2 regions of the Arthrobacter sp. J156 genome follow, and region 2 is predicted to be linked to the other one. Evidence: riboswitches for the same ligand, from Rfam matches in the RefSeq annotation. Region 2 holds a riboswitch; the other holds the start of a gene.
What was found. A riboswitch is a leader RNA that binds a small molecule or an ion and turns the genes downstream of it on or off. The one in region 2 is predicted to bind S-adenosylmethionine.
Positions count from the first base shown of each region.

Region 1: it holds a riboswitch for S-adenosylmethionine, as region 2 does, so the genes downstream of both, AC0QR5_RS01835 (bifunctional o-acetylhomoserine/o-acetylserine sulfhydrylase) here and AC0QR5_RS14030 (ABC transporter ATP-binding protein) in region 2, are expected to answer to the same signal.

Region 1 is NZ_CM149650.1:391,194-394,391, reverse strand. It holds gene metX (homoserine O-acetyltransferase MetX) at 1-191, opposite strand, end outside; gene AC0QR5_RS01835 (bifunctional o-acetylhomoserine/o-acetylserine sulfhydrylase) at 221-1,570, opposite strand; SAM riboswitch class IV at 1,636-1,753, opposite strand; gene AC0QR5_RS01830 (VOC family protein) at 1,902-2,546, shown strand; gene AC0QR5_RS01825 (CPBP family intramembrane glutamic endopeptidase) at 2,571-3,198, opposite strand, start outside.
Region 2 is NZ_CM149650.1:3,032,407-3,035,604, forward strand. It holds gene AC0QR5_RS14025 (aliphatic sulfonate ABC transporter substrate-binding protein) at 1-867, opposite strand, end outside; gene AC0QR5_RS14030 (ABC transporter ATP-binding protein) at 989-1,864, opposite strand; SAM riboswitch class I at 1,870-1,960, opposite strand; SAM riboswitch class I at 2,191-2,287, shown strand; gene AC0QR5_RS14035 (acyl-CoA dehydrogenase family protein) at 2,293-3,198, shown strand, end outside.

The DNA.
Region 1 (3,198 bases), 980 kb from region 2:
GTCAGGGCGTGCTGCAGCAGGACCGCGTTCGATGCGTCGGCGTTGAGCCTCCCCCACGTCTCGTAGGCGAGGTCCACGGCGGGCAGGAACCCCCCGGTCTCGAAGGCGAAGGCGCCCGTGCGCAGCACGCGCAGGATGCCGTCGCCGGAGGGCACGCCGGACGGGGCGGCCGCCTGGCCGCCCCGTCCGATCGTGCCGCGTGCGGTGTCGACGTCGATGCTCACTTCACCGCTTCGAGGTCGGCGGCCGGAGCGTCGGCGGCGGAGGCCGCCGCGAAGCCGCCCTCCAGGTCCGCGATGATGTCGTCCACGTGCTCGATGCCCACGGCGATCCGGACCAGGCCGGGCGTGACGCCGGCCGAGCGGCGTTCCTGCTCGGTCAGCTGCGCGTGCGTGGTCGACGCCGGGTGGATGGCCAGGGAGCGCACGTCGCCGATGTTGGCGACGTGGGAGTGCAGCTGCAGCCCGTCGATGAAGGCCTGGCCCGCGGCGGCACCGCCGGCCAGTTCGAACGCGATCACGGCTCCCGTGCCGCGCGGACCGTACTTGCGTCCGCGCTCGAACCACGGGCTCGAGGGCAGCCCCGCATAGGCGACCGACACGACGTCGGAACGCGCCTCGAGCCACTCGGCGACCTTCTGGGCGTTGGCGACGTGGCGCTCGACCCGCAGGCTCAGGGTCTCGAGGCCCTGCGCGATCAGGAAGGCGTTGAAGGGCGCCACCGAGGAACCGAGGTCGCGCAGCAACTGCACGCGGGCCTTGAGGATGTAGGCGAGGTTGGCCCCGAGGATCCCGTCCACGCCGAGGTCGCGGGCGAAGACCAGTCCGTTGTAGGACTCGTCCGGGGTGTTGAAGCCCGGGAACCGCTCCGGATCCGCGGCGTAGTCGAAGCGGCCGGCGTCCACGATCACGCCGGCGATCGCCGTGCCGTGGCCGCCGAGGTACTTGGTCGCCGAGTGGATGACGACGTCGGCGCCCCACTCGATCGGGCGGACCAGGTACGGGGTGGACAGCGTGTTGTCCACGAGCAGCGGCACGCCGGCCTCGTGGGCCGCCGCGCTCACGCCCTCGATGTCCAGCACGTCCTGGCGCGGATTGGAGACGACTTCCCCGAAGAAGGCCTTGGTGTTGGGCTTGACGGCGTCGCGCCACAGCCCCAGGTCGTCCGGGTCGGCGACGAAGGTGACTTCGACGCCGAGGCGGGCGAGCGTGTGCTTGAGCAGGTTCTGCGTCCCGCCATAGAGGCTCGGGCTGGCCACGATGTGGTCGCCGGCGCCCGCGACGTTCAGGATCGCGAACGTCGTCGCGGCCTGCCCCGAGGACAGGAGCAGCGCGCCGACGCCGCCCTCGAGGTCCGCGATGCGGTTCTCCACGGCCTCCTGCGTGGGGTTGCCGATGCGCGTGTAGATCGGTTCGAGCTCGGCCAGCGCGAAGCGGGCCGCGGCGCTCTCGGCGCTCGGGAAGACGAACGAGGTGGTCTGGTAGATCGGCAGGGCCCGGGCGCCCGTGGCCGCGTCCGGACTCTGGCCGGCGTGGATCTGGCGCGTCTCGAAGTTCCAGTGGTTGGACATGGTGGCTTCCCTTCCATCGAAGGGCCGTTCCCCCGTCCGGCGGCCGTGCCTGCCGACGGGGTCGTGACCCGCGCTTGCCGGGCATCGGGATTGATGCTCGGCCCGGTCCTCACCCGGGGCACCCCACCGCGAGTGGAGGGTTGCCGGCCAGCAAACCGGGGTTTAGCGCTGGCACTCATGACCTGGGATCCAGTCTGGCCCGGGAGCGGGCGGGGCCGCAAGCGGCGCCGCGCGAATATGACGCGGCGTGAAAGCGGACGCGCCTCCGCGGCCGCCACAAGCAAGGGGAGCCTAAGTCGAGACCCACATCACAAAGTGCCATCATGAACCCATGATGAGGTTGGACCATGTTTCATATGCGTGCGGACAGGACGGTCTGGCGGCCACGGCGGCCAGGATCGAAGAACAGCTGGGGCTTGAATCGGTCAAGGGCGGTGTCCATCCGCGGTTCGGGACGCGGAACGTGATCTTCCCGCTCGAGAACAAGCAGTACCTCGAGGTCGTCGAGGTCCTGAACCATCCGGCCTCGGACAAGGCCCCGTTCGGGCAGGCCGTGAGGGCCCGCTCGGAAATGGGCGGCGGCTGGATGGGCTGGTGCGTGGCGGTGGAGGACCTCGCCCCCTTCGAGGAGCGGCTCGGACGCGCCTCGGTCCCCGGCAATCGCAAGTTCCCCGACGGCCGCGAGCTCACGTGGCAGCAGATCGGCATCAAGGGCCTGATCGCCGACCCGCAGGTGCCCTACATGCTGCGCTGGGACGACGGCACCGAGGAGCTGCACCCCTCCAAGGCGCTGGATCCGGCCGGCCGGATCAGCCGCATCGCGATCGCCGGTTCCGTCGAACGCGTCCGCGAGTGGCTCGGCACGCCGGAGAAGAACCCGCTCGAGGGAGTGGACGTCGAGTGGCAGGCCCCGAACGGCACCCCCGGCATCCTGTCCGTGACCTTCGAGACGCCGAACGGCCCGGTCACCCTCTAGCCCACGGCCCGCAAGGCGGGCCCGCTAGGAACCGATGCCGATCGCGGGCCCCAGGAGCGCGTATCCGACGAACCCGGCCGAGTCCAGGAGCGCGTGGGCGATCACGAGCGGCATGACCCGGCCGTAGCGGTGGTAGAACCAGCCGAAGGCGAGTCCCATGAGGGCGTTGCCGATGAACGGCCCGAACCCCTGGTAGAGGTGGTAGCTGCCGCGGAACAGCGCGCTGGCGACGATGACGGCCCAGGGGCCCCAGCCGATCCGGCGCAACACGTGGAAGAGGAAGCCGACGACGACGACCTCCTCGAGGATCCCGTGGCGCACCGCGGAGAGGACGAGCACGGGGATGGTCCACCAGAACGGATCCAGGGCCGCGGGGACGATCGCCGTGGTGATGCCCAGGGCCCGGCCCGCCGCGTAGACGCCGAGCGTGCCGACGCCGATCGCCCCGAACAGGAGCAGGCCCCAGCCGGCGTCGGGCCACGGGCGGCGGCCATCGAAGCCGAACAGCCGGAAGCCGTTGCGTCCGGCCTGGTGCAGGAAGAAGAAGACGAGCGCGACGGGTACGAGCGAGAAGCCGATGTCGAGGAGCTGGTACGTCAGGTCGAAGTACTGCCGGTCGTTCAGGCTCGTGTTCATGCGCGTCGTCTGCTGC
Region 2 (3,198 bases):
CTTGTCCGCGACGGCCTGGTCCAGCCCGGCGACGCCGGCGAGGATGGAGGCCGTCTCCTCCGGGTTCTCGGCGGCCCATCCGCGGGCCTTCTCGTAGGCGTCGATGACGGCCTGCGCGAGCTCGGGGGAGGCCTCCAGGAACTCCTCGGTGGCGTTGAGGAATCCGTAGGTGTTGAAGTCGAGGTTGCGGTAGAGCAGCGTCGCGCCGGCCTCCTCGGCCCCCGCCATGATCGGGTCGAGCCCGGCCCACGCGTCCACGGAGCCGTTCTCGAGGGCGGCGCGTCCGTCGGCGTGCTGCAGGTTCTGCACCGTGACGTCGTTGATGGACAGCCCGGCCTCCTCGAGCGCCTGGACGAGGAAGAAGTAGGGGTCGGTGCCCTTGGTGGCGGCGATCTGCTTGCCCTTGAGCTCCTCCACGGAGGTGATGGTCGATCCGGAGGGGACGACGAGCGCGGCCCATTCCGGCTGCGAGTAGAGGCTGACGACCTTGATCGGCGAACCGTTGGCGCGGGCCAGGAGGGCGGCGGAGCCTGCGGTCGAGCCGACGTCGATCGCGCCGGCGCGCAGCGCCTCGTTGGCCTTGTTCGAGCCGGCGGACTGGATCCAGTTCACGGTGACGCCGCGGTCGGCGAGCGTGGCTTCCAGCCAGCCCTTCTCCTTGATGACCAGGCTCAGCGGGTTGTAGGTGGCGAAGTCGATGTTCAGGGTGGTGGCGCCGGATCCCGCGGCGTCGCCGGCGGCCGTGGCGGCCCCGGCCTGCCCGGATCCCTCGCCGGCGCAGGCGGCGAGCAGGACGGCGGCGGCGCCGGCGGTGCCGAGGCCCAGGAGGCGGCGGCGGGACAGGTGGGCGGAAGCGGTGCGGGTCATGGAACGGTCCTTTGCTGTGGTGGTGATGGCGGGCGGCGTCCAGGGAACGACGCCGGGGCCCGGCTTCCCGGGGCCGCCCGGCTCGGGCGCGGCGCGGGGCCGGAAGTCGTGCGGGTGTGGTTCAGCGGCGGTGCGGGTCGACGCCGAGCGTCTCCAGGAGGGAGGAGCGCAGCGCGGCGAGCTCGGCCGAGGCGCGGTCCCGCGGGCGCTCGCCGGGGACCTCGAGGACCTGGGCGATTCCCGCTCCCTGGCCGCTCCCGGTGGGGCCGAGCACCAGGATCCGGTCGGCCAGCTGGAGGGCCTCGTCGACGTCGTGGGTGACGAGCAGGACGGTGGCCGGGTGGGCGCGGTGGATGTCCAGGAGCAGGTCCTGCATCTTGAGCCGGGTCAGGGCGTCGAGGGCGCCGAACGGCTCGTCGAGGAGCAGGACGCCGGGGCGGCGGGCGAGCGCGCGGGCCAGCGAGGTGCGCTGCGCCATGCCCCCGGAGATCTCGCGCGGACGGTGGCCGGCGTAGGGTCCGAGCTCGACGAGCTCGAGCAGTTCGTCGACGCGCTGGGCGGCCTCCGCCTTCGACGTGCCGCGCGGCAGCCCGAGCTCGACGTTGGCGCGGACCGACTGCCACGGCAGGAGCCGGGGTTCCTGGAAGGCGACGGCGGTGCGCTCGTCGAGGCCGTTGACCGGCTCCGTGCCGATCGCCACGCGCCCGGAGGTGGGAGCGTCGAGCCCGGCGACGGCGCGCAGCAGGGTCGACTTGCCGCAGCCGGAGGGGCCGAGGATCGCCAGGACCTCGCCCGCGGCGACCTCGAAGTCGATGCCGGCCAGGACGGTGCGCGCGGAGTCGCCGGAGCCGAACGAGCGGGTGAGGGCCTCGAAGGCGACGGGCAGCGCGGCCCCGGCGGCGGTCCGAGGCGTCCCGGGGCGTCCGGTCGGGCCCGGGGACTCCGGCGCCACAAGGCGTGCGGGCCCGGCGGTCGTGGGGGCGGGTGCAGCGGTCATGATCATCTCCATCGGTCCTGGCGGTAGCACCGGTCCCGGTCGGGGTGGTTGCTGCGGCGTCGTCGAGCCAGATCTCTCGGCCGCTCTGGATGGTTGCCCTTCCAGTGAACGTCACATGACGGCGGCGCGGCAAAGAATGGCGTCTTCGTTGCGAATTGTTTCGCGGGGTCCGTCCGAGGAGGTCGGTCGGTGAAGAATCCGCGTTGTTTGGCGGTTTCCCCGCCCTGATGTTCGATCCGTTCGCCGTGCTCGGCGCCCCGGGCGGGCCGGTCCGGAGGCCGTCGCGTTCGCGTCCGGGCCGCGATCGTGTCCAGAATGGACGCAACAAACCATCCAGAGCGGCCGAGAGATCTGGCTCCGTGACGCCGCAGCAACCCCTTCCCGGGAACGGGAGGAAGGTGCTACCGCCAGGACCGATGGAGATCGCCATGACTTCTTTGCCCGGGACCACCGACGCCTTCGACACCGTCCACGTCGCCGAGGGCCTGCCCGTCGACGAATCCGCGCCGCAACCGCGCCACCTGCTCAAGCTCACGCCGGGCGTCCCCGTGGGGGAGGCCTACGAGGAGCTCGCGGCGCAGTTCCGCCCCGTGTTCGCGGAGATCGCCGCGGGAGCCGCCCAGCGGGACGCCCAGCGCATCCTGCCGTTCGAGCAGGTGGGCTGGCTCAACCGGGCCCGCTTCGGCGCCTTGCGCGTCCCGCGGGAGCACGGCGGCCACGGGGCCTCGCTGACGGACACGTTCCGCCTGCTGATCGAGCTCGCGGAGGCCGACTCCCAGGTCGCGCACCTGCTGCGCGCGCACATCGGCTTCACCGAGCTCGTCCTGAAGCATCCCGACGAGGCCGTGCGGGAGCGCTGGTTCGCGCGCTTCACGGCCGGCCAGCTCGTCGGCAACGCCTACACCGAGCGCGGCGGCAACCCCCTCGGCGGGCACAACACCGTCTTCGCCGAGGCCGGCGAGGGGCGGCTGCGGATCAGCGGGAAGAAGTACTACTGCACCGGAACGATCTTCGCCGACTGGGTCGCCGTCGCCGCCTCGCATCCGTCCGCGGAGGGGCGGCACGTCGGGATCGTCTCGACCCAGCACTCGGGCGTGAAGATCTTCGACGACTGGGACGGCTTCGGCCAGCAGCTCACGGGCACCGGCTCGACCCACTTCGAGGACGTCCCCGTCGACACCCTGCTCGGCCCCGAGGACCTGGCCGCCCACCCCGAGTCCGCCGTGTTCCAGCTGGTCCTGCTCGCCGTCCAGGCCGGCATCTGCCGCGCCGCGCTCGCCGACGCCCGCTCGGCCGTGCAGGCCCGCACGCGCGCGTTCAGCACGGGGACGGGC